One region of the Paenibacillus sp. VCA1 genome, then DNA from elsewhere that is predicted to be linked to it. Evidence: predicted binding sites of a transcription regulator. Region 1 holds the regulator's gene; the other holds the start of a gene.
What was found. The regulator NrdR, encoded in region 1, represses ribonucleotide reductase genes. The targets are predictions, from matches to a motif close to AACACNATATATNGTGTT.
Positions count from the first base shown of each region.

Region 2: the regulator NrdR is predicted to act here: its motif matches at 1,652-1,669, upstream of RJP21_RS12700 (anaerobic ribonucleoside triphosphate reductase).

Region 1 is NZ_JAVLSX010000010.1:244,702-249,124, forward strand. It holds gene RJP21_RS22715 (carbohydrate ABC transporter permease) at 1-793, opposite strand, end outside; gene RJP21_RS22720 (carbohydrate ABC transporter permease) at 790-1,677, opposite strand; gene nrdR (transcriptional regulator NrdR) at 2,003-2,479, opposite strand; gene RJP21_RS22730 (alpha/beta-type small acid-soluble spore protein) at 2,622-2,840, shown strand; gene RJP21_RS22735 (lytic transglycosylase domain-containing protein) at 2,980-3,552, opposite strand; gene coaE (dephospho-CoA kinase) at 3,549-4,145, opposite strand; gene RJP21_RS22745 (manganese efflux pump) at 4,159-4,423, opposite strand, start outside.
Region 2 is NZ_JAVLSX010000005.1:188,353-192,775, reverse strand. It holds gene RJP21_RS12700 (anaerobic ribonucleoside triphosphate reductase) at 1-1,575, opposite strand, end outside; gene RJP21_RS12695 (GNAT family N-acetyltransferase) at 2,052-3,002, opposite strand; gene RJP21_RS12690 (GNAT family N-acetyltransferase) at 3,193-3,747, opposite strand; gene RJP21_RS12685 (DinB family protein) at 3,744-4,205, opposite strand.

The sequences.
Region 1 (4,423 bases):
GAACCAGCTGCTTGACGCCAAATGCAAGCAAGATGAAGGACGGCAGCAGCACCAGCGTCACCCCGGCCAAAATCAAATTCCAGGACATCACCTCGGCATGCTGCAGCATCGCCACCCCGATTTGGACGGTCCGCATGGACGCCCGGTTCGTAATGAGCAGAGGCCACAAATAATGGTTCCAATGCGTCAGAAACACGTATACCGAAAGCGTGGCCAGCGCGGGCCTGGCGAGCGGGATCACGATGGAAAAATAGGTGCGCAAATGCCCGCATCCGTCGATTTTGCCTGCATCGAACAATTCGCGCGGCAGCTGCAGAAAAAACTGGCGGAGCAGGAACACCCCGAAAGCGCCGGCCATAAAAGGAACGATCAGCCCCTGGTAGCTGTCCATCCAGCCCCAGCTTTTGATCAGCAAATAGTTCGGAATGATCGTCACTTCCCACGGAATCATCATGGTCGACAGAAATACCGCAAACAGCGCGTTTTTCCCTTTGAAATTCAGGAACGAAAAAGCGTAAGCCGCTAAACTTGAAGTGACCACCTGACTGATCATAACCGCAGCCGACACGATAAAGCTGTTCAAAATAAACCGGACGATCGGAAATCCGGCGATAGCCTCCTTGAAGTTGCCGAGATATACATGGGTCGGAAACAGAGGAGGAGGAAAATTGGACACTTCTTTTTCGGTCATAAAGGAAGAAAACACCGTAAAAATAAGCGGATACAGCACCATCAGCGCCAACGCGGCGAGCAGCACGTACAGCAGAAGCGCGGTCGTTCGTTTCGCAATCATTGATAGTGCACCCTCTTTTCCAGAACTTTAAACTGCAGCACGGTCAGCGCCAAAATGATCATAAACAGGATAAGCGCCTGTGCGCTGCCGATGCCGAAGCGGAAATTCACGAAAGCGTCTTGGTAGATCGAATAGACCATAACGTTGGTGGAGTTGATGGGACCGCCTTTGGTTAATATATGGATTTGGCCAAAAGCCTGGAAAGCTCCAATCACCGACACGATCAAGGCGAAAAAAATCGTCGGCGACAAAAGCGGAATCACGATGCGTACAAACGTGCGTACAGGTCCGGAACCGTCGATTTTAGCGCTTTCATAAAGCTCCTCCGGAATGCCCTGCAGCCCGCTGGACAACACGATGTACAGAAACCCCATATTCATCCAGACCGTCATGAGGGAAATGGAAACAAGCGCCCATGCCGGATCGGTCAACCACGGAATCGGACCAACGTGAACGAGGCCGAGAAAATAGTTCAACATCCCCGCCGTCGGATGGAACAGCAGAAACCATATGATGGAGCCCGTACCAACCGAAATGACGATCGGCAGCGAGAAAATGAACTGGAAAATTTTCATCCCCCGCAGCTTGTTGTTGTGGGTGATCGCCGCCAAAAACAAAGACCAGATCAGCGAAGTCGGCACCGTATACAAAATAAACATCAGCGTAACGCTCAAGTTCGAATACAACTGATGCGATTTGAACAGGGTAACGAAATTTTCGAACCAGACGAATTCGGCTACCTGCCCCCGGGGATCCGTGATCGTCATGCTCAAATAAACGGATTTCAGCATCGGGTAAAATAAAAACATGACGAACAAAATGATCGAAGGCGCTAAAAAAGCGTAAGCCAAGACATGCTCTTTCCAAATATTCCGTTTGGACATCCTGCTTTTAGGCTTTTTTACATTTAAAACGCTTTCATAATTAGACAAATCGATGACCCCTCCCATGTCTCCCGATGATATTCGTCACAACAAGCCCATATATGTTATTATCTTACATTCGTTTTTTTGCCATTGTCAACAAATATTCACAATTAAATTTCGAACAACCTTTACAAAATTAAAATATATTTCAGAACTTTATAACGACACATAGATAAAGGCACTTTCGCTGCAAGGCTTTTTTTTGCTTTTGGCATAAAAAAAGACGCAGCGGCCTGATCAGGTCATCAAGCTCTTTGCGTCTTTTTTGCTTTATGGCTCCCCATCAATCGACGGAGTCGGGCATCGTATTCTTCGAAAGCAGCCCTTTCAGCTCTTTCATGAACATATTGATGTCTTTGAACTGCCGGTATACGGAGGCAAACCGCACATAAGCGACCTCGTCCACCGGGTACAGCTGTTCCATGACAAGCTCGCCGACTTGGCGGCTTTCGACTTCGGCTACTGCGGTATTGCGCAGCGCTCTTTCAACCTCGGAGACGATGGCTTCGAGCTGTTCCACCGACACCGGGCGCTTCTCGCAAGCGCGGATCAGCCCGCGCAGCACTTTATCCCGGCTGAATTCCTCGCGGCTTCCATCCTTTTTAATGACGATGAGCGGAGTTTCCTCCACCATCTCAAACGTCGTAAAACGCCTGCTGCATTTTTCGCATTCGCGTCTGCGGCGGATCGACTTGTTGTCGTTGGCCGGACGGGAGTCAAGCACCTTCGTGCCCGCGTAATCGCAGTAGGGACATTTCATGCCTATTCACTTCCTTTGCGTCAGGATTTGTTTTTCGAATGAAAAATAACTCAAATTTCCAATTGAAAATTCAATAAAAAAGTGATGAAGATCGAATCTTTGAGACATACTACTTTTACAAACAGCAAGGAGGTGAACATCAATGGCTCAAAACAACAACTCCAACAACCTGGTAGTGCCTAAAGCTACTGCAGCTCTGAACCAATTGAAATACGAAGTCGCTCAGGAACTGGGTATCTCCATCCCACAAGACGGATACCAAGGCAACATGACTTCCTACGAGAACGGTTCTCTCGGGGGACTCATCACTAAACGTCTGGTAACCCTGGCTGAACAACAACTGGCTGGTCAATTCCAATAATACATGCCTTTCCTAGGAAGTATTGGGGCAGCCGTAAAGGCTGCTTCAATACTTTCTTGTCATTACAGGCTTTCTATTATAATACTTGGATGGACATTAGCGCAAAGCCCCATGTTGTGAGGTATTTTGGCTTGTCCGCCTAAAATTGGCTGTATATCCTCGTATATTGATTATAATAATAAATTACCCGCTGGATATAGTGCCTAGTCTCCCCGATCGGAATGTCCTTGACCGACTCAAGCGTTCCGTCCCATACCCCTTTTTTCAGCCATCCGTCCACTTTTCCCGGTCCGGCGTTATAAGCCGCGATGACGGCGATGCGGTTGCCTTTGAACTGATTGTTCAAATTTTTCAAATACCATGTCCCGATGGCGATGCTGGCTTCCGGTTTATGTTTGAGATGATCCATCGTCACTTCCGGCAGTTTGGCCTGCTCCATCACCCATTGGGCCGTGTCCGGCATCAGCTGCATCAAGCCGAGGGCTCCTTTTTTCGATTCCTTGCCAAGCTTGTAATTGGATTCCACGCGGATAATCGATGCGATCAAAAACGGATCTACGTCATAACGTTCGGCCTGCTCGCGGATGTTATCCTTGTAATAGATCGGGTAAAACCAGGACATCCAGTTCGTGCTGAGGAACAGAACCGCGACGAACCCGATGAACAGCACAAGCAGAACTCGTTTTTTGCGCAAAAAACGTAACGCCTTCATGCCAATCCCGCTTGAAGCCAGAACCGATCCACTTGCCGCTCCGTCTCTTCAACGTCCCCGCTGTTGTCGATGACGATATCGGCCTTCCGCTTCTTTTCCTCGATGTCCATTTGCGACCGGATCCGCGCCGCCGCTTCCTCCGCCGTGAACCGGTTCCGCTCCATCAAACGCTCCAATTGAATCCGCTCGGGAGCGTATACGACCATTACCCGTTCAAACAAATGTTCAAGTTTCGATTCGTACAAAAGGGGAATATCCACCACCACCAGCTTGTCCGGATATTCCCGCTGCAAAACGTCCATCCGTTCGCGAATCTCCTTCCGGATCGCCGGATGCGTAATGTCATTCAGAGCTTTGCGCTGGGAAGGGTCGCGGAAGACGATATCCCCGAGCTTTTTCCGGTCAAGCGTCCCGTCCGCAAGCATCACGGCTTGTCCGAAATGTTCGGAAACCGCCGCCAAAACGGGATGACCCGGGAGCATGACTTCCCGGGCGATCGCGTCGGCATCGACAAGCAGAGCCCCTTTGTTGACAAGGAGCGTAGAGACGGTGCTTTTTCCTGTGGCAATACCTCCGGTTAACCCGATATTCATGTGCAAAACCACCTCATAACAGCTTTATTATTCCCATGGCGATCAATAACAACGCCGGAAGCGCGGTAAAATGCCGCATCCATGATCTTGCCGCGAACTTGAACCCGGTTTTCATGCCGACCACCAAAAACGTTCCGCTAAACAACGCGATGACGATGGCGGTCCAGACGGGAGAAAATCCGAGCAGCGCGGCTCCGAGCCCGGCGCCGAATGCATCGAGCGACAGCGCGATGCCAAGCCACATCGCTTCAAATCCCGAGATGCTTCCCGATTTATCG
Region 2 (4,423 bases), on a different contig from region 1:
GGTGATGTGTCCGGCGTTGCAAAGCTCATGGTACGGCGCCTCCAAACGGATTTTATCCGCCGCCTTGATCGGGAAATAAACGGGGATGTGGAACGAATTCGTGTAATAGTCGCGGTCCGTGATGCCCGGGATGGTCCCAAACAGCTCCCGGTCCTTGTTCACGAATTTTCCCGCCAGCCCTTCCGCAGGGGTTGCGATCAGCGTAAAATTCAGCCCGCTGTCCCGCGTCTCGCGGTCCATCCGTTCGCGCATGCGGCGGATGATCCGAAGCCCTTGCCGCTGCATCTCCTCGTCCTGGCCGTGATGGCGGCCGTAGAGCGCCGTCAAGGCTTCGGCCAGCCCGATGAAGCCGACGCTCAGCGTCCCCTGCTTAAGCACGTCGCCCAGCCGGTCATCGGGCCGCAAACGTTCACCGCCCCGCCATACGCCTTGGGAATACAAAAAACGGAAGTTTCCGGCCTGCCGGCCTGCCTGGTAGCGGAAACGGTCATGAAGCTGGCGAACCGCCACGTCCATCGCTTTTTCGAGTCTGCGGTCAAACTCCTCCGGACCGGCGGACAACAGCGCAAGCTTGACAAGGTTAACCGACGTAAACGACAGGTTTCCGCGGCCGACGGCGGTTTCCTCCCCGTTCACGTTTCCCATCACGCGCGTCCGGCAGCCCATGTAGCAGACCTCGCTTTCCCGCGTTCCCCGGTCGTAGGCTTTATTGAACGGCGAATCGAGAAAGGCAAAATTCGGGAACAGCCTGCGGGCGGTCGTTTCAAGCGCAAGCTTGTACAAATCGTAGTTCGGGTCCTCCGGCCGGAAATTCACCCCGGATTTCACTTTGAAAATTTGAATCGGAAATATCGGCGTTTCGCCGCGCCCGAGTCCGCGCTGGGTCGCGAGCAGCAGCTGCCTTGTCAGCATCCGGCCGCAATCGGACGTGTCCGTCCCATAGTTGACCGATATGAAGGGCACTTGTCCGCCCCCGCGGGAGTGCATCGAATTCGCGTTATGAATGAATGCTTCGCAGGCCTGATAAACGTCCCGCTCCGTCATGCTCCAAGCTTCCCGCTCCAGGTCGAAATCGTCCCGCAGCGGCAGCTCCCGCAGCATGCGGAGCTTTCTTTCGTACGTTTTCCGCACATACGGCGCCAAATCGGCATCAAACATCGGAAAAGCTTGTCCCCCGTGCTGCTGGTTCTGGTTGGCCTGCAAAATGATCGAAGCAAGCGCCATGGCGCTTTTGATGTCCTGCGGCTCGCGCATATGGCCATGGCCGGTGTTAAACCCTCCCCGCAGCAGCTTGCCGAGCGGAATTTGGCAGCAGGTGGTCGTCCCTGCGGCATAAAAATCGAGGTCATGGGGATAGATCAAATTTTGTTCCATCGCTTCCCGCACTTCCGGCGCCAATAAATGCTCGACCGTGTACATTTTGGCGCTTTCGCTGGCAAACTTGCTCATGAGCCCCATCGGCGATTTCCCGTCCACGTTTGCGTTTTCCCGAAGCACATCCGGGCTGCCGGCTTGCAGCATATCATGAAAGGAACGCCAAAGATGTCCGGTCCGATCCTGTTCGTATGTCATCATTACAACTTCCTCCTTACGGCGATAATGGGATGGGCCGCCCATCCGACACCATATATAGTACTCAACCATTCGAATCAACACTATATATATTGTCACACCCCGATAATAACAAAAACGTCTATCGACGTACTCGCTAAGAAGACAGACCGCGTTTAAAGGAAGTTTTTCTTGCAATATCAGGAAGCAACGGCTCTGCAGTTTATGCTTTCTGATATTTATAACAAAAACGTCTATCGACGTACTTCCTAAGAAGACAGACCGCGTTTAAAGGAAGTTTTTCTTGCAATATCAGGAAGCAATGGCTCTGCAGTTTATGCTTTCTGATATTTATAACAAAAACGTCTATCGAACGTACTTCCTGAGAAGACAGACCGCGTTTACAAGGAAGTTTTTCTTGCAATATCAGGAAGCAACGGCTCTGTAGTTTATGCTTTCTGATATTATGGAAAAAAGCTGCGCCCTCTGATCGGCCGGGTTCAGGAACGGACAAACGTCATCTCCGGCATAAACAGCGGGCCGGGCATAAAGCCGAGTCGGTAACACAACGACTCGATCGGATGGCCGTGCATGATCCGAATGCGGAAAAGCCGCTCCCCGTTGCGGGCCAAAACGGTCATGGCCCTTCCCAGCATACGCGTCGCCACTCCCCTGCCCCGGAACGTTGGCAATACGGCCAGCCCGTCGATTGTCGGGCATCCTTCCGCGTATCCGATCAGGCATACGCCGATCAAAGCGCGCGTGGCGCCGTCGTAAACGAGACTTGATGCGTCAAGCCCGGCCTTCGAGCTGCGGGCTGCCCATTCGCGAAGCCGGTGCAGCGTCTGCGCGAATGAGGGGGGCGTCAGTTCCAGTCGTCCCGCTTCCGGCGCATGCTTGAATAGCAAAAGCCCGGCTTCGCGTTCCAACGCCATCCTTGCCCCGGCCGAATCCCGCAGGACTTCTACCGGGCGCCATGCCAGCGGATCGGGAAGCATATCCGCAAATTCCGCGGCCGGGCGCTGCATCCAGCGGAATCTGCACGGGTCCGGCCGGAATCCTGCCCGGATGTACGCCTCCGCGCCATCGTCCGGGACATCCCATGCCCGAAGCGGCTGCCCCGGCCCGCCGACCCGACGCAGCGCTTGCGCGATCCGCCTGATCAGCTCCGCATCGGTCCGAAAGGGCGGAAGCGCAAAAAGATGCCGGAACGCCCCGGCCGACAAGGCAAGTCCGCCTTGAACGGCCTCATCCCTTTGAAGCCAAAAGGGCTCATCCCCCGCAGGAAGAAGGCCTCCGGCGCCATTCCCGTTCCGGTAAAAGCCGACCGTCGCCTGATGATAATAGACGCCGGCATACGTCTCCCATTCCGCAGCCTCGGCCCTGCGCAAGCAAAATCCCTCCCCAAGGTCGAGATGATGCAGGTGTTTCAGCCGCTCCTTTTTGTCCACGCCGATCGCTCCCTTCCGCCTAAAAAGGCTTCCTCTTTAGCTTACGACCCCATTGTCCGTTTTCATGCCACTAATCAGGCAAGGTCGTTTTTCTTGCAATACCAGGAAGCAGTGGATTATCATTACACTAATAAAAAGGGCTGTACCCCGGTCTTTAACAGACCTCGGGTACAGCCCTTGCTTTTCAACTTTATGTTCGTGAGGTTCGTCCGTCCAGCTCGATCTGCCAGCAGTCCCGGTATGCCCCTTCATGCCATTCATGCCGCGGCAGCAGCTTTTTCTTCACGAACCCGCATTTTTCGTAGACGCGGAGCGCGCGGGCATTCCATGCCTGCGGATCCATAACGATCCGGTCCGCCTGCAGCTCCGACAGCAAATATTTCGCCACCGCGTGAACCAGCCGCGTACCGATTCCGCGGTTCCAGCAGTCCGTCTCGCCGATAAACTGGTCCATGCCGAAGATCCGCTCCCGCGTACTTGCATACCCGTACAGCTCCCGTTCCTCCTCGTCGATTTCATAATATTGAACGTAACCCACGGGCCGGTCCCCGTACATCACGATGTTCCGGACCGAATCGCTGTCCTTCCGGTAAAAGTGCGCGTACACCTGCTCCAGGTCATGCGGCCGGTCCCGGCCTTCGTAAAATTCAAGCACGCGCGGGTCGCTGAGCCACGCTGCCAGCAGCGGGGCGTCTTCCTCCGCCAGGGATCGCACCGAAAGCTCCCCTTCGCGAATCCGAATCATGCCAGCTCCGCGAGATATGTATTGATTTGCCCCATATGATGGCGGTCATGCTCGTAAAAATCCAGCAAATATTCGTCGACCGACAGCTTGTCTTCATACTTATGCCCGAACTCCGATTCCGGGATGCTTTCGATGACCTCGATGAGCCGCTTGCGCGCTTCCACCGTTTGGCGGATCAAATCCTGCTTGCTCCGGGTTCGCCCGTAAGCCGCAGCGTCGCGATTGAACTCGTCGAAATCGAGCGGCTTCAGCGTCATTGGGCGATGCTCCGCCATGGGCCGAACCGCATTTTCCAAAAAGTAATTGTCCCACAGCATCATATGGCTGATAATGTCGCGCGGCGACCATTTCCCTTCCGCGATCGGCCCGACCCACGCCTCCTCGGTCAAACGTTCCAACGATTCGGCAAATCCGACCAGTTCGGCGAAAGCCGCCAATTTTTCCTGCTTCGTATTCATTTCGAAACTCCTCCTTGGCATGATTCGAATGGGTTTCCTTTCCTGATCATACCATTCAACGGATTTCCAGACAAGAACGTTTGTTTGGCCCCACTTGATAAAAAACTACTGGGAAAGCGGGAAGCCGCCAAGCTGCAACAACGAAAATACGACCGCCGAACGTCGCGAAAGCCGCTTCATCCAAAACCGCCGCCGATCGCGGCTCCCCACCCCCTATA